2 regions of the Streptomyces sp. NPDC053665 genome follow, and region 1 is predicted to be linked to the other one. Evidence: riboswitches for the same ligand, from Rfam matches in the RefSeq annotation. Region 1 holds a riboswitch; the other holds the start of a gene.
What was found. Region 1 has a riboswitch for glycine ahead of gcvT (glycine cleavage system aminomethyltransferase GcvT). Riboswitches for the same ligand answer to the same signal wherever they lie in the genome.
Positions count from the first base shown of each region.

Region 1 (8,653 bases):
GGCGCAGCATGTGCTCGACCTGTCCGGCCGCGGCCGTGCCGCTCGCGCTCACCTTTACCGCCCCTTCGTACAACGCCTCGACCGTGACCTAGCTTAAGCCCGCCCACCGGCTCGGGACTTGCCCGCGCGCGGCGGTACGGGCGCGGGCGGTGGTCCGCCGGGCCGCCGTGCCGGCCGCTACCGCTGGTAGAAGGGCCGGACCCGCTCCCTCATCCAGGTGCCCACCGGGTCCTCCGTGACGTCCAGGAGCACCAGGTTGACCGGCCAGGGGGTGGGGACGGCGGTGACGGCCCGGGTGAGCGCCTCCAGGGGCAGGGCGCGCAGGTCGCCCTCCCACGAGGAGAGTTCGACGCCCACGAACATCACGGGGTCGGCGGTCTCGATCGCGGCGAGGCAGCGGCGGGCGGTGACGACGACACCGACGGCCTCGAACTCGGCCGAGGCGGCGGCGAGGAAGTCCACCGGGTCGTCCTGCCAGTCGGGTTCGAAGAGGCGGACGCGGCCGCCGCCCGCGGGCCCGTCGAGCGGGGTGCGCCCGGCCCGGCACAGCTCGGCGACGGCGGGGGGCGGCAGGGGTATGCCGACCACGCCGCCGGGGTTGATCACGAGGCCGGCGTGCGGGGGCAGTCCGCGGGCGAACTCCACGGCGGGGGCGATCGTGTACGACATGTGCGCGCCGGCGGCGAGGCGGAACTGCTCCTCCGAGCTGAACACGGGCACGTACGCCTGGCCGTCGATCTCGACGGCCGGCAGGTCGAGGGGGCCGCTGTGCGGGCCGCCGCCGTTGGGCAGCGGGACCCAGACGAAGCTCCGCCCGAGCACCTCGACGATCCGGCCGCCGGCCGCGGGTCCGGCGCCCAGGGAGGCCGAGAGGACCTCCTCCAGCTCGTTGCCGGGCCATCCTCCGGTCGGATGGGTCTGCGTGTGCGCCGGGAAGCCGGCTGGGAACTCCGCCGGAACGTCCATGTCCTACCGCCTGCCTCGAGCCACTGCCAGTGCCGTCAGCAGGCTAACGGTTTGGGGGATCTCCGTGCGGGGCCCTCCGGGGGTGGGGCGGTTGGGGGTGGGTGTGTGCCCCGGGGGGGGCAAGAGCGCGGGGGTGACCGGGGTCGGTTGTCCCACCCGGGGGGACGGGCCGGGTCGGGGTGGGTCGGGTGACCGTGCGTGCGGGCAGGCTCGGTGGTCGGCTGCGGGTTGTCGGGGGCTGGTCGCGCAGTTCCCCGCGCCCCTAGAGGGCCAGGGCCGGTGGGTGGGTGCGGGTTGTCGGGGGCTGGTCGCGCCGTTCCCCGCGCCCCTGGAGGGCCAGGGCCGGTGGGTGGGTGCGGGTTGTCGGGGGCTGGTCGCGCCGTTCCCCGCGCCCCTGGAAGGCGGGGGCCGGTGGGTGGGTGCGGGTTGTCGGGGGTTGCTCGTGCAGTTCCCCGCGCCCCTGAAGGGCGGGAGGGGGCTGGGGGTCAGGGGGTGAAGGTGATGCGGTGGAGGGTTGCCGCTGTGGTGCGGTCGGTCAGGGTGGCCGAGGCGCAGCCTCGTGGGAGGCGGCCGTGCTCCACCGCGCGCAGCAGGCGGTCCGTGGCCGCGCGGTGGCGGCGGAAGGCGTAGCGGGAGACGCCGCGGCCCCGGTCGCGCTGGCCGGCCAGGGCCTGCTGCGGCGTGACGTCGAGGAGGAGCAGGTGCAGGGCGCCGCCCCGGCGGCGTGCCTCGCGGGCGATCCAGCGGCGCACCCACGCCTGGGTGCCGCAGTCGTGCACCACGAGTCCTTCGCCGGTGCGCAGGGCGCGGCGCAGCCCGGCGTAGTGGGAGAGGCGGACCAGCGGGCGGTAGACCCCGTAGGGCAGGAAGCGGGGCACGCGGCGCTCCCAGCGGTCGCGGGCGTCCTGGGAGTCGACGCGCCGGCCCGGGACGGCGCGCCGCATCAGCGTGGACTTGCCGCTGCCGGGCAGCCCGGTGACCACGACGACGTCGCGGGAGCCGAACACCAGCGTGCGGGGACCGCGCCCGGCGCGCTCGCGCAGGTCACGGACGGTGGGCGCCGGCACCGGGCCCCGGGCCGCCCGGGCCGGCACCGCCGGCTGCCCGGGCAACGCGATGCCCGTGGTCGCGGCGTACGCCCTGGTCCTGTTCACCGTGATCGTCCTCCCCTGGAGCCAGGTACGCCGGTACCGTCCCCGCCGAGTGTAAAGAGAAGGTAATGCCGCAGGCCTCTCATTTCGGTCCGGTTCCTGCAACAGGGCTGCCACAGCTCTCCGGGCCCGGCGCGCGGGACGGCGCACTTGCTGAGAAAGGTCCCCCTGCCGCGCCGGAAGGATGCGTGCAATGATGTGCGCGCCAACTGCATACCGGCCGTTTGAATCCGCGCGGGAGAGTTCCCAGCACCGCTGACGCTGGGGCGCCGAAGGAGCAAGTCCCTCCCTTGAATCTCTCAGGCCCCGTTACCGCGCGGGCGAGGCACATCTGAAAAGCGGGCCGCTGCCAGGGCGGTCCCACCCAAGGTGCAAGCCATGGACCGGCGCGGTCATGGCGAACCTCTCAGGTTCCGATGACAGATGGGGAGGAACGACCTCGCCCCCGTCATCGCCTTGGGAGACGACCGACCGTGAGCAGTACAGGAGAACTCCGTCACACCGCGCTCGATGCCCTGCATCGTTCGCTCGGCGCGACGATGACCGACTTCGCCGGCTGGGACATGCCCCTGCGCTACGGCTCCGAGCGCGACGAGCACCTCGCCGTGCGCACCAGGGCCGGGCTGTTCGACCTCTCCCACATGGGCGAGATCACCGTCACCGGCCCGCAGGCCGCCGCCCTCCTCGACCACGCCCTGGTGGGCAACATCGGCGGTGTGAAGCCGGGCCGCGCCCGCTACACGATGATCTGCCGGGCCGACGGCGGCATCCTCGACGACCTGATCGTCTACCGGCTGGGCGAGACCGAGTTCATGGTCGTCGCCAACGCCTCGAACGCCCAGGCCGTCCTGGACGCGCTGACCGAGCGCGCCGCCGGCTTCGACGCCGAGGTGCGCGACGACCGGGACGCCTACGCGCTGATCGCCGTCCAGGGCCCTGAGTCCCCCGGGATCCTGAAGTCCCTGACCGACGCGGACCTCGACGGGCTGAAGTACTACGCCGGTCTGCCGGGCACCGTCGCCGGGGTCCCCGCCCTGATCGCCCGCACCGGCTACACCGGCGAGGACGGCTTCGAGCTGTTCGTGAAGCCGGAGCACGCCGTCGAGCTGTGGCAGGCGCTGACCGAGGCCGGCGAGGGCGCTGGCCTGGTCCCCTGCGGCCTGTCCTGCCGTGACACGCTCCGCCTGGAGGCGGGCATGCCGCTGTACGGGCACGAGCTGACCACCTCCCTGACGCCCTTCGACGCCGGTCTCGGCCGCGTGGTGAAGTTCGAGAAGGAGGGCGACTTCGTGGGCCGCGAGGCCCTGCGCGAGGCCGCCGCCCGGGCCGAGCAGAACCCGCCGCGCGTGCTCGTCGGCCTGGTCGCCGAGGGCCGCCGCGTCCCCCGCGCCGGATACGCCGTGGTCGCGGGCGGCGAGGTGATCGGCGAGGTCACCTCCGGCGCCCCCTCCCCCACCCTGGGCAAGCCGATCGCCATGGCCTACGTCGACGCCGCGCACGCCGCGCCCGGCACGCCCGGCGTGGGTGTGGACATCCGGGGCAGTCACGAGCCGTACGAGGTCGTGGCGCTGCCGTTCTACAAGCGGCAGAAGTAGACACTGGCCGTGGGCCGCCTGTGCGGCCCGGCCACCGTCACCCGGTTCACCAGCAGTCTCCCGTCCCCCTTTTTCACAGCACTCCCGCGCGTACAGGAGAATTCAGGCCATGAGCAACCCCCAGCAGCTGCGCTACAGCAAGGAGCACGAGTGGCTGTCGGCCGCCGAGGACGGCGTGTCGACGGTCGGCATCACGGAGCACGCGGCCAACGCGCTCGGCGACGTGGTCTTCGTCCAGCTCCCCGAGGTCGGTGACACGGTGTCCGCGGGCGAGACCTGCGGCGAACTGGAGTCGACCAAGTCGGTGTCCGACCTGTACTCGCCGGTCTCCGGTGAGATCACCGAGGTCAACGAGGACGTCGTGAACGACCCCTCGCTGGTGAACTCGGCCCCCTTCGAGGGCGGCTGGCTGTTCAAGGTGCGCGTCACGGACGAGCCGGGCGACCTGCTCTCCGCCGACGAGTACACCGCGTTCTCCGCCGGCTGAGGAGTCGTAGCCGTATGTCCGTCCTGAACACCCCCCTGCACGAGCTCGACCCGGCCGTGGCCGCCGCGGTCGACGCCGAGCTGCACCGTCAGCAGTCCACGCTCGAGATGATCGCCTCGGAGAACTTCGCCCCGGTCGCGGTCATGGAGGCGCAGGGCTCGGTCCTGACCAACAAGTACGCCGAGGGCTACCCGGGCCGCCGCTACTACGGCGGCTGCGAGCACGTCGACGTGGTCGAGCAGATCGCGATCGACCGCGTGAAGGAGCTGTTCGGCGCCGAGCACGCCAACGTGCAGCCGCACTCCGGCGCCCAGGCCAACGCGGCCGCCATGTTCGCGCTGCTCAAGCCGGGCGACACCATCATGGGCCTGAACCTCGCCCACGGCGGTCACCTGACCCACGGCATGAAGATCAACTTCTCCGGCAAGCTCTACGACGTCGTCGCCTACCACGTGGGCGACGACGGCCGGGTCGACATGGCCGAGGTCGAGCGGCTGGCCAAGGAGTCCCGGCCGAAGCTGATCGTGGCCGGCTGGTCGGCCTACCCGCGCCGGCTGGACTTCGCCGAGTTCCGCCGGATCGCGGACGAGGTCGGCGCGTACCTGATGGTCGACATGGCGCACTTCGCCGGGCTGGTCGCGGCCGGGCTGCACCCCAACCCGGTGCCGCACGCGCACGTGGTCACCACCACGACGCACAAGACCCTCGGCGGCCCGCGCGGCGGTGTGATCCTCTCCACGGCCGAGCTGGCCAAGAAGATCAACTCCGCCGTCTTCCCCGGTCAGCAGGGTGGCCCCCTGGAGCACGTGGTCGCCGCCAAGGCCGTCGCCTTCAAGGTCGCCGCCTCGGACGACTTCAAGGAGCGCCAGCGCCGTACGCTGGAGGGTGCCCGCATCCTGGCCGAGCGTCTGGTGAAGGACGACGTCCGGGCCGTGGGCGTGGACGTCCTGTCCGGCGGCACGGACGTGCACCTGGTCCTGGTCGACCTGCGCGACTCCGAGCTGGACGGGCAGCAGGCCGAGGACCGGCTCCACGAGATCGGCATCACCGTCAACCGCAACGCGATCCCGAACGACCCGCGTCCGCCGATGGTGACGTCCGGTCTGCGGATCGGCACCCCGGCCCTGGCCACCCGCGGCTTCGACGCCGAGGCCTTCACCGAGGTCGCCGACGTCATCGCCGAGGCGCTGAAGCCGTCGTACGACGCGGAGGCCCTCAAGGCCCGGGTGAAGGCCCTGGCCGACCGGCACCCGCTGTACCCGGGTCTGAACAAGTAACGAAGAAACCTTTCGGGCGCCGCGCCGGCCACAAGCGGGCGCGGCGCCCACCCCCTTGGCACCACCCCCGTAGTCAGGAGTTCCCCCGTGGCCATCTCGGTCTTCGACCTGTTCTCGATCGGCATCGGCCCGTCCAGCTCGCACACCGTCGGCCCGATGCGCGCGGCCGGCCTGTTCGTCCGGCGGCTGCGCAACGAGGAGCTCCTCGAGTCCGTGACCTCGGTCCGCGCGGAGCTGTACGGCTCGCTCGGCGCCACCGGCCACGGCCACGGCACGCCCAAGGCGGTCCTGCTCGGCCTGGAGGGCGACTCCCCGCGCACGGTGGACGTGGAGACCGCCGACGAGCGGGTGGAGGCGATCAGGACCGGCGGCCGGCTGAACCTGCTCGGCGAGCACGAGATCGCCTTCTCCTTCGACGACGACATGGTCCTGCACCGCCGCAAGGCCCTGCCGTACCACGCCAACGGCATGACGCTGTGGGCGTACGACGCCTCGGGCGCGGAGCTGCTGACGAAGACGTACTACTCGGTGGGCGGCGGGTTCGTCGTCGACGAGGACGCCGTCGGCGCGGACCGCATCAAGCTCGACGACACCGTGCTGAAGTACCCCTTCCGCACCGGTGACGAGCTGCTGCGCCTCACCGAGGAGACCGGCCTGTCCATCTCCGCGCTGATGCTGGAGAACGAGCGGGCCTGGCGCACCGAGGAGGAGATCCGCGCGGGACTGCTGGAGATCTGGCGCGTGATGCAGGCGTGCGTGGCGCGCGGCATGTCGCGTGAGGGCATCCTGCCCGGCGGTCTGAAGGTGCGCCGCCGGGCCGCCAACACCGCCCGCAAGCTGCGCTCCGAGGGCGACCCGCAGGCCCTGGCCATGGAGTGGATCACCCTCTACGCGATGGCCGTGAACGAGGAGAACGCGGCCGGCGGCCGGGTCGTCACGGCCCCCACGAACGGCGCGGCCGGCATCATCCCGGCGGTGCTGCACTACTACGTGAACTTCGTGCCGGGCGCCGACGAGGAGGGCGTGGTCCGCTTCCTGCTCGCCGCGGGCGCGATCGGCATGCTGTTCAAGGAGAACGCCTCGATCTCCGGCGCCGAGGTCGGCTGCCAGGGCGAGGTCGGCTCCGCCTGCTCGATGGCCGCGGGAGCCCTCGCGGAGGTCCTCGGCGGCTCGCCCGAGCAGGTCGAGAACGCGGCGGAGATCGGCATGGAGCACAATCTCGGGCTCACCTGCGACCCGGTCGGCGGGCTGGTCCAGATCCCGTGCATCGAGCGCAACGGCATGGCGGCGGTCAAGGCCGTCACCGCCGCGCGCATGGCGATGCGCGGCGACGGCTCCCACAAGGTGTCCCTGGACAAGGTCATCAAGACGATGAAGGACACCGGCGCCGACATGTCGGTCAAGTACAAGGAGACGGCCCGGGGCGGGCTGGCGGTGAACATCATCGAGTGCTGAGCGGGCCGGAGGGCACGGCCCGACCGCGTCTCACATCGCGAGAGGGCCGTACCGCGCAACAAGATGGCTGACATCGTTGTACGTGCCATGTTTCGCGCGTGAAAGACCGATCGATGTCCGCTCCTGCCTCCGGTTCAGCCCCGGCACCCGTCAACCCGCGCTCGCGCGTCCTCGTCGCCAGCCTCATCGGCACGACGATCGAGTTCTACGACTTCTACATCTACGCGACGGCCGCGGTGCTCGTCTTCCCGCAGCTGTTCTTCCCGAGCAGCGACCCGACCACCGCGCTGCTGTCGTCCTTCGCGGTCTTCGGCGCCGCGATGGTCGCCCGGCCGGTCGGGGCCGTCGTCTTCGGGCACCTCGGTGACCGTCTCGGCCGCAAGAAGACCCTCGTCGCCTCGCTGCTGACCATGGGCATCGCCACGTTCCTCATCGGCGTGCTGCCCACCTACGCCCAGGCCGGCTGGGTGGCCACCGCGCTGCTGGTGCTGATGCGGCTCGCGCAGGGCTTCGCGCTCGGCGGCGAGTGGAGCGGCGCGGCCCTGGTCGCCACCGAGAACGCCCCGCGCGGCAAGCGGGCCCTGTACGGCACCTTCCCGCAACTGGGCGCCCCGTTCGGCTTCATCATCGGCAACGGGCTGTTCCTGGCCATGGGCGCGCTGCTGCCGTCCGCGGCGGGCGCCGACCCCTCGCAGCCCTCGGACGCCTTCGTCAGCTGGGGCTGGCGGGTGCCGTTCCTCTTCTCCGCCGTGATGGTCGCCATCGGGCTGTGGGTGCGCTCGCGGCTCGTCGAGTCGGCGGTGTTCACCAGGACCCGCGCCACGGGCGGGGTGCGGCGGCTGCCGCTGGCCACGGTGGTGCGCAGCCACGGCAGGCAGCTGGTCCTCGGCACGTTCATCATGCTGGCGACCTACGTGCTCTTCTACCTGATGACGACGTTCTCGCTGAGCTACGGCCGCACCCCCGAGGACGCCGCCGTGCCCGGACTGGGCTACGACTACACCACGTTCGTCCTCATGATGATCTTCGGTGTGCTGTTCTTCGCCGCGTTCACCCTGGTCTCCGGCCCCCTCGCGGACCGCTACGGGCGGCGCACCACCCTCGTCTGGATCACCGCCGCGATCGTCGTGTTCGGGCTGGTCTGGGTGCCGCTGATCGGCCTGGGCACGCCGGGCGTGGTGCTGTGGCTCGTGCTGGGCTTCACCCTGATGGGCCTCACCTTCGGTCCGATGGGCGCGCTGCTGCCCGAGCTGTTCCCGACCAGCGTCCGCTACACCGGGTCGGGCATCTCGTACAACGTCAGTTCGATCCTGGGGGCGGCGGTCGCCCCGTTCATCGCCGTGGCGCTCTGGGAGACCGGGGACGGCTCGCCGTGGCTGGTGGGCGTCTACCTGTCCGGGATGGCGCTGCTCACGCTGGCGGCGCTCCTGCTCGGTAAGGAGACCAGGCACGTCTCCCTGGACGACGGGGAGCCCGGTCCGGCCCCGTCGCAGAGCCCGGCACCCGCCGCCTCCGCCGCTCCCTGAGTCCGTCCGGCGCTCACCTCCGCCGGGCCGCGCGCCTCCGCGCGCCCGGCGTACGGCCGTCGGCGGCGGGCATACAACAACCCTCCACCCGAGTGCACTTCCGCCCCACCGGAACCCGAGGGAGCCCCCCATGCTGCGCGGAATCGACGTGAGCGCCTACCAGTCCTCGTCCTACTCCACGGAGGGCCTGTCCTTC
Region 1 is NZ_JBVJKK010000012.1:23,169-31,821, reverse strand. It holds gene ACZ6ZN_RS32415 (enhanced serine sensitivity protein SseB C-terminal domain-containing protein) at 1-52, opposite strand, end outside; gene ACZ6ZN_RS32410 (enhanced serine sensitivity protein SseB) at 178-966, opposite strand; gene ACZ6ZN_RS32405 (AAA family ATPase) at 1,452-2,120, opposite strand; glycine riboswitch at 2,343-2,442, shown strand; glycine riboswitch at 2,443-2,550, shown strand; gene gcvT (glycine cleavage system aminomethyltransferase GcvT) at 2,591-3,712, shown strand; gene gcvH (glycine cleavage system protein GcvH) at 3,822-4,199, shown strand; gene glyA (serine hydroxymethyltransferase) at 4,214-5,476, shown strand; gene ACZ6ZN_RS32385 (L-serine ammonia-lyase) at 5,564-6,931, shown strand; gene ACZ6ZN_RS32380 (MFS transporter) at 7,045-8,457, shown strand; gene ACZ6ZN_RS32375 (glycoside hydrolase family 25 protein) at 8,588-8,653, shown strand, end outside.

Region 2 (8,653 bases), on a different contig from region 1:
GGCGGGCGCGGTACCCGAGCGCCCGTCCGAGACGACGTCCACGATCTCCATCTCCGGCCTCGAGGCCTACGACAGCGAGACCACCGGCCAGACGCCGATGCCGACGCTGTCGCCCGAGGCGCAGGCGGCGGTGGACGCGCTGCCGCTGGGCTCCGCGCTCCTGGTCGTGCGGCGCGGGCCGAACTCGGGCAGCCGCTTCCTGCTGGACGGTGATCTGACGACGGCCGGGCGGCACCCGCAGAGCGACATCTTCCTGGACGACGTGACCGTCTCCCGGCGGCACGTGGAGTTCCGCCGCGCCCAGGACGGCTCGTTCACGGTGGCCGACGTCGGCAGCCTCAACGGCACCTACGTCAATCGCGAGCGGATCGACCAGGTCGCCCTGAACAACGGCGACGAGGTGCAGATCGGCAAGTACCGGCTGGTCTTCTACGCGAGCCAGCGGGGCTACTGAGCCCGCTGCCGCTCCCGGGACCGGTGAAGGTCCGTCCGTCAGGGAAGGTCCATGCGTCGAACACCGAGCGGCGGTGCCGGACACGGCGCCGCCGCCACGGACAGTGGCGGGCTGATGAGCATCGGCACGGTGCTGACCGTGCTGCGCGACGAGTTCCCCGAGGTCACCGTCTCCAAGATCCGCTTCCTGGAGTCGGAGGGCCTCATCGAACCGCAGCGGACCCCCTCGGGGTACCGCAAGTTCAGCGCCCGGGACGTGGAGCGCCTCGGGCACGTCCTGAGGATGCAGCGCGACCACTACCTGCCCCTGAAGGTCATCCGGGAGCACCTGGAGGCCATGGAGCGGGGTGAGGCCGTCCAGCTGCCCGTCGTGGGCCGTCAGCGCGACGGGGAGCCGGTGCCCGAGACGTCCGAGGGGCCGACGGCGGCCCGGATCGGGCGTGCCGAGCTGCTCGCCGCCGCCGGCATCGAGGAGCAGGAGCTCCAGGAGTGGGAGTCCTACGGGCTGCTCACTCCACTGGAGGACGGGACCTTCGACGCCGAGGCGGTGACGGTCGCGGAGCTGGTCGGAGAGCTGGGGCGGTTCGGGATCGAGCCCCGGCACCTGCGGGCGATGAAGGCCGCCGCCGACCGTGAGGCGGGGCTCGTGGACCAGGTGGTGGCCCCGCTGAGGCGGCACCGCAACCCGCAGACCAGGGCGCACGCGGAGGCCCGGACGAAGGAGCTGGCGGGACTCACGGTGAAGCTGCACGCCGCTCTGGTGCGGACGGCGCTCGGCGTGCGGCAGCCCTGACGGGCGGGACGCCGGGGCCGGGACAGGGCGCCCGATCCGGGCCCGACTACCCAAACATCCCGGGCACGGCCTAGGGTTGCTGTGTGAACGAGCTCGATGTCGTAGGTGTCCGGGTGGAAATGCCCTCCAACCAACCGATCGTGCTGCTGCGTGAAGTGGGAGGCGACCGTTACCTCCCCATCTGGATCGGACCGGGGGAGGCGACGGCGATCGCCTTCGCCCAGCAGGGCATGGCTCCGGCGCGACCGCTGACCCACGACCTGTTCAAGGACGTGCTGGAGGCCGTCGGCCAGGAGCTCACGGAAGTGCGCATCACGGACCTGCGTGAGGGCGTCTTCTACGCGGAGCTGGTCTTCGCCAGCGGTGTCGAGGTGAGTGCCCGCCCCTCCGACGCCATAGCGCTCGCGCTGCGCACCGGCACGCCGATCTACGGCAGTGACACGGTGCTCGACGACGCCGGCATCGCGATCCCGGACGAGCAGGAGGACGAGGTCGAGAAGTTCCGCGAGTTCCTCGACCAGATCTCTCCGGAGGACTTCGGCAGCAGCAGCCAGTGAGGCTTACGGAGGCTGATCCGCACAGCTGTGCGCGGCGGGCGAAATGCCCGCATGTGCCGGAGGCGTGTGAGAGCGTCATACCGGTCGCCGCGAGGGCATTCGGCTAGCCTTTCCCCGCGGAGGGGCACGGGAAACCACTCTCAGGGTGATTATCACTCGGCGTGGCGAGTGTGGCGATCGTTGACGCACCCCGGGTGACTGCCTACCGTCGAGAAGGCAGGTCAAGGACGGAGGTCGGCGTGAGAAGCAGCGGCGGCGGTACGGCCGGGGGCGGCCCCGAGCGCAGTCTCAGGGCGAGCGGTCCGTACCCTCCCCCCGGCTCACGGCTCCGCGCGAGCGGGGCGTGTCCCCAGCCCGACAGTGCGGCCGACCACGCTGCGCAGCGACCCGTGGCGGTGCCGAGCAGCGGAGGGACGACGTCCATGGCGTCCGAGCAGATCGGTTACCGCGGCCCCACGGCCTGCGCGGCGGCCGGCATCACCTACCGGCAACTGGACTACTGGGCCCGCACGGGGCTCGTGGAGCCGAGTGTGCGCCCCGCGTACGGGTCCGGGACGCAGCGGCTGTACAGCTTCCGGGACGTGGTCGTCCTGAAGATCGTCAAGCGGTTCCTCGACACCGGGGTCTCGCTGCAGAACATCCGCACGGCGGTGCAGCACCTCAGGGAGCGCGGCTTCAGCGACCTGGAGCGGATGACGCTGATGAGCGACGGCGCCACGGTCTACGAGTGCACCTCCCCCGACGAGGTCCACGCGCTGCTGCAAGGGGGCCAGGGGGTCTTCGGGATCGCCGTGGGCGTCGTGTGGCGGGACGTGGAGAGCGCCCTGTCCCAGCTGCACGGGGAGCGCGTCGACACTGGGGAGACGCTGATCGGCTCCAACCCGGCGGACGAGCTGGCCCGGCGGCGCAACCGCGCGGTCTGAGCGGTCCCGGGCCTCCGGGGCGCCTGGGCAGGGCATTGTCAGTGCGGTAGGGCAGCATCGGAGATGTGAGAACCGCGCCCACGATCCTGCATCTCGACATGGATGCCTTCTTCGCCTCGGTGGAGCAGGCATCCAAACCGAGTCTGCGCGGGAAGGCCGTGGTCGTGGGCGGGCTGGGACCCCGGGGCGTCGTGGCGACCGCCTCGTACGAGGCCCGGGTCTTCGGGGTGCATTCGGCGATGCCCATGGGGCAGGCCCGGCGGCTGGCGCCCCACGCCGCCTATCTCGTGCCGCGCTTCATGTTCTACCGCTCCATCAGCGAGCGGGCCATGGAGCTGCTGCGGGCCCTGTCGCCGCTCGTGGAGCCCCTGAGCCTGGACGAGGCGTTCGTCGATCTGGAGGCCGGGGGAAGGGCCTGGGACGAGCGCTCCGCGCGGCTGGTCGGGGCGCAGCTGCGGGCCGACATCCGCGCCGCCACGGGCCTCACCGGGTCGGTGGGGCTGGCCGCCTCGAAGATGCTCGCGAAGATCGCCTCCGAGCAGGCCAAGCCGGACGGCCTGGTGGTGATCGAGCCGGGGACCGAGCGGGCGATGCTCGGCCCGATGTCCGTGCGGATCCTGCCGGGGGTGGGCCCGGCGACCGGCGACCACCTGCGGCGGGCCGGCATCACCACGGTCGGGGAGATCGTCGAGGCGGGTGAGGACGAACTGGTCCGGCTGCTGGGGAAGGCCCATGGGCACGGCCTGTACGCCATGGCCCTCGCCCGGGACGACCGGCCCGTGGTCGCCGAGCGGGAGGCCAAGTCGGTGTCCGTGGAGGACACCTACGACGTGGACATCCACGACCGGACCAGGGTGGGCCTGGAGGTGCAGCGGCTCGCCGACCGGTGCGTGCGCAGACTGCGGGGAGCCGGGCTGTCGGGACGGACCATCGTGCTGAAGGTGCGGCGCTACGACTTCTCGACCCTCACCCGCTCCGAGACGCTGCGCGGCCCCACGGACGACCCGGCGGTGGTCAGGGAGGCGGCGGCCCGGCTGCTGGACTCCGTCGACACCACGGGCGGAGTGCGGCTGCTCGGAGTGGGCGTCACCGGTCTCGCCGACTACACGCAGGAGGACCTGTTCGCGCAGGCGGCCGGGGAGCGGGCGGAGACGGACGGACCGGCCGAGGAGCGTGCCGCCGTACCGGCCGAGGAGCAGCCGCCGTCGCCGGCCGAGCGGCGCTGGCCCGCCGGGCACGACGTGCGTCACGCCGAGTTCGGGCACGGGTGGGTGCAGGGCAGCGGCCTGGGGCGGGTCACCGTCCGGTTCGAGACGCCCGACTCGGGGCCGGGGCGGGTGCGCACCTTCCGTGTCGACGACCCCCTGCTGGAGCCGGCGGATCCGCTGCCGCTGGTGTTATGCGGACCCGAGGGTGGCGGGGCCGCGCCGGTGCGGGACGGCGAGGAGTGCGGGGGAGCGGCCGCGGGGGAGGGCTGTGCGGCTGCCGGGCCGGAGGGCCGGCCGTCCGGGGCCGTGCGGGCGTAGGGCGGCGGGCCCGGGGCGCTGCCCGGGCCGGGCGCTGCTCAGGCCTTCGTCTCGTCCGTGCCCGCCAGCCTGCCGAAGTCGCGGTCCGGGAGCGGGGGCGGGGCGGCGATGTCCAGACCGTAGTGGTGGTAGAGCTGGAGTTCCTGCTCCGGGGAGAGGTGGCGGCCCACGCCGAAGTCGGGGGCGTCCTTGATGAGGGCGCGTTCGAAGGGCACGTGCAGCGCGCCCTCGATCAGCTCGCTGGGCTCGAGCGGGACGAACGCGTCCCTGCTGAACAGACCGGTGCGTATCGCCGCCCACTCCGGCTCGCCCGTGGCGTCGTCGAGGTACACCTCGTCGATGGTGCCGATCCTGGTGCCGTTGCGGTCGAACGCCTTGCGGCCGATCAGACTGCGCGGATCGATGTCGGTACGCACGGGCCCTCCACATGGTCGCAAGTCACCTGTAGACCTAACAAAACGGTACAAGCGGGGATGCGGCCACTCGAAGGCTCGTGCGTTGACCTCGCTGGTACGCTGACAGCGGCTGCTGACCCCGTGCGGGAGAGTCCTCCAGACACCATCGGAGGCGCCGAAGGAGCAAATCCTCCCCGGAATCTCTCAGGCACACGTACCGCACGGACGAGGTCACTCTGGAAAGCAGGGCGGGTGTCGACGGCTTCCGCTCTCACCGACGGTGAAAACCGGACGCCTTCGGGCGATCCGGTGAAGCTCTCAGGTTGAGATGACAGAGGGGGAGGCCGTCCGGGTACCCGCGCCGTGGTGCCCCTCGCAGGTCGCGTCAGACCAGGAGGCCTCCGCAATGACCGCCCACCGCATTCCGCTCTCCGAACTCGAAGAGGCAGTTCCCTTCGAGCAGCGTCACATCGGGCCCGACCACGAGGCCTGTGCCAAGATGCTGGCCCACGTCGGCTACGGCTCGCTGGACGAGCTGACGGCCGCCGCGGTCCCGGCCGTGATCAAGAGCGCCGAGGCGCTGGACCTGCCGGGCGCCCGCAGCGAGGCCGAGGTGATCGCCGAGCTGCGTTCCCTCGCCGACCGCAACCAGGTCCTCGGTTCGATGATCGGCCTGGGCTACTACGGCACCCACACGCCGCCCGTCGTGCTGCGCAACGTCATGGAGAACCCGTCCTGGTACACGGCCTACACGCCGTACCAGCCGGAGATCTCGCAGGGCCGGCTCGAGGCGCTGCTGAACTTCCAGACCATGGTCGCCGACCTGACCGGACTGCCGACCTCGGGCGCCTCGCTGCTCGACGAGGGCACCGCGGCCGCCGAGGCCATGGCCCTGTCGCGGCGCCTGGGCAAGAACAAGAAGGGCCTGTTCCTGGTCGACGCGGACGCGCTGCCGCAGACCATCGCGGTCATCGAGACCCGGGCCGAACCGGCCGGGGTCGAGGTCGTCGTGGCCGACCTCGGTGACGGCATCCCCGCCGAGATCGCCGAACGCGAGATCAACGGCGTACTGATCCAGTACCCGGGTGCCTCCGGAGCCGTGCGGGACATCAAGCTCGTCATCGACCAGGCGCACGAGCTCGGGGCCCTCGTCACCGTCGCCGCCGACCTGCTCGCGCTGACGCTGCTGAAGTCCCCGGGCGAGCTCGGTGCGGACATCGCGGTCGGCACGACGCAGCGCTTCGGCGTCCCCATGGGCTTCGGCGGTCCGCACGCCGGCTACATGGCCGTCCAGGACAAGATGGCGCGCAGCCTGCCCGGGCGGCTCGTCGGCGTGTCCGTCGACGTCGACGGGAACCGGGCCTACCGGCTGGCGCTGCAGACCCGTGAGCAGCACATCCGCCGGGAGAAGGCCACCAGCAACATCTGCACCGCGCAGGTGCTGCTCGCCGTCATGGCCGGCATGTACGCCGTCTACCACGGCCCCGACGGCCTCAAGGGCATCGCGCAGCGCACCCACCGGTACGCCACCGTCCTCGCCGCCGGGCTCGCGAACGGCGGCGTCGAGGTCGTGCACGGCTCGTACTTCGACACCGTGACCGCGCGGGTCGAGGGCCGGGCCGCCGACGTCGTGGCCGCCGCCCGGGACAACGGGGTCAACCTGCGCCTCGTCGACGCCGACCACGTCTCCGTCGCCTGCGACGAGACCACCACCCGCGCCCAGCTGCGCGCCGTTTGGGCGGCCTTCGGCGTCGAGGGCAGTGTGGAGACCCTGGACGCCGCCGCCGAGGACGTCCTCCCGGCCGCCGTGCTGCGCACCGACGACTACCTGACCCACCCCGTCTTCCACCAGCACCGCTCGGAAACGGCCATGCTGCGCTACCTGCGCAAGCTGGCCGACCGGGACTACGCGCTCGACCGCGGCATGATCCCGCTGGGCTCCTGCACCATGAAGCTCAACGCGACCACGGAGATGGAGCCGGTCACCTGGCCCGAGTTCGGGCAGCTGCACCCCTTCGCTCCCGCCGAGCAGGCCGCGGGGTACCTCACCCTCATCCACGAGCTCGAGGACCGCCTCGCCGAGGTCACCGGCTACGACAAGGTCTCCCTGCAGCCCAACGCCGGTTCGCAGGGCGAGCTGGCCGGTCTGCTCGCCGTCCGCGGCTACCACCGCGCCAACGGCGACGAGCAGCGCACCATCTGCCTGATCCCGTCGTCCGCGCACGGCACCAACGCGGCCAGCGCCGTGATGGCCGGCATGAAGGTCGTCGTCGTGAAGACCGCCGAGGACGGCGAGATCGACGTCGAGGACCTGCGGGCGAAGATCGAGCAGTACCGCGACCAGCTGGCCGTGCTCATGATCACCTACCCGTCCACCCACGGGGTGTTCGAGGAGCACGTCGCCGACATCTGCGCGCAGGTGCACGAGGCGGGCGGCCAGGTCTACGTCGACGGGGCCAACCTCAACGCGCTCGTCGGCCTCGCCAAGCCCGGGCACTTCGGCGGCGACGTCTCGCACCTGAACCTGCACAAGACGTTCTGCATCCCGCACGGCGGCGGCGGTCCGGGCGTCGGCCCGGTGGCGGTGCGCGAGCACCTCGCGCCGTACCTGCCGAACCACCCGCTCCAGCCCGAGGCCGGTCCCGAGACGGGCGTCGGACCCATCTCGGCGGCTCCCTGGGGCTCGGCCGGCATCCTGCCCATCTCGTGGGCCTACGTCCGGCTCATGGGCGGTGAGGGGCTGAAGCGCGCCACGCAGGTGGCCGTCCTCAGCGCCAACTACATCGCCAAGCGGCTGGAGCCGCACTACCCGGTGCTCTACACCGGCCCGGGCGGGCTCGTGGCGCACGAGTGCATCATCGACCTGCGTCCGCTGACCAAGGCGACCGGTGTGAGCGTCGACGACGTGGCCAAGCGGCTGATCGACTACGGCTTCCACGCGCCGACGATGTCGTTCCCCGTGGCCGGGACGCTGATGATCGAGCCGACCGAGTCGGAGGACCTGGCCGAGCTCGACCGGTTCTGCGAGGCGATGATCGCCATCCGCGCGGAGATCGAGAAGGTCGGCTCCGGCGCCTGGCCCGCGGAGGACAACCCGCTGCGCGGTGCCCCGCACACCGCCGGTGCCCTCGCCGGCGCGTGGGAGCACGCCTACAGCCGCGAGGAGGCCGTGTTCCCGGCCGGGGTGTCGGCCGCCGACAAGTACTGGCCGCCGGTCCGCCGCATCGACCAGGCCTACGGCGACCGCAACCTGGTCTGCTCGTGCCCGCCGCTGGACGCGTACGAGGACTGATCCGGCCGGCCGGACCACACGGTTCCAGGGAGGGGCTCCGCGGGTGCGGGGCCCCTCCCGGCATGTCGGATGCCGGCCGCCCCGGCGGGACGGACCCGGTGAGGGAGACCGCCGGTCCGGGTGTCACGCCGGGTAGGCGTGGGTCTGCGTCGCCTTGACCGCCGCCCACACCGGTGCCCCGGGGTGCAGATCGAGTTCCGCCGCCGCCACCGTGGTCAGGTCGGCGGTGAGGGGGAGTTCGCCGGTGAGGTCGGCGCGGATCTGGTCGCCGTGCGTCTCCAGCCCGGCGACCTCGCAGCGCCACAGGTTGCGGGCGCTGGAGCCGGCCGGGCGCTCGCGGTACAGCGTCACCGCGCCCGGCGGGAACGCCACGAAGACCGGCCCGGACAGCTCCTCGGTGGTGGTGAGGGCGGGGCCCGCGGAGAGCCGGACGGTGTGGCCCTCGGCCCGGCCCCGGTAGAGGTTGAGGCCGACGAGCCGGGCGATGTAGTCGGTCCGGGGGTGGCGGGCGATGTCCGCGGGCGTGCCCTCCTGGACGACCGCCCCGTCCTCGACGACGACCAGGCGGTCGGCCAGCACCATGGCGTCCAGCGGGTCGTGGGTGACCAGCACGGCCACGGCCTCGAACGCGGCGAGGTGCCGGCGCAGCTGGGCGCGCACCTCCAGCCGGGTCCGGGCGTCGAGGGCGGCCAGCGGCTCGTCCAGGAGCAGCAG
Region 2 is NZ_JBVJKK010000006.1:535,404-544,056, reverse strand. It holds gene ACZ6ZN_RS25795 (FHA domain-containing protein) at 1-454, shown strand, start outside; gene ftsR (transcriptional regulator FtsR) at 506-1,246, shown strand; gene ACZ6ZN_RS25785 (bifunctional nuclease family protein) at 1,330-1,803, shown strand; gene ACZ6ZN_RS25780 (MerR family transcriptional regulator) at 2,043-2,726, shown strand; partial or broken gene ACZ6ZN_RS25775 (DNA polymerase IV) at 2,792-4,375, shown strand; gene ACZ6ZN_RS25770 (PRC-barrel domain-containing protein) at 4,291-4,668, opposite strand; glycine riboswitch at 4,782-4,877, shown strand; gene gcvP (aminomethyl-transferring glycine dehydrogenase) at 5,054-7,939, shown strand; gene ACZ6ZN_RS25760 (ABC transporter ATP-binding protein) at 8,063-8,653, opposite strand, start outside.
Region 2: another riboswitch for glycine. It lies ahead of gcvP (aminomethyl-transferring glycine dehydrogenase); the one in region 1 lies ahead of gcvT (glycine cleavage system aminomethyltransferase GcvT).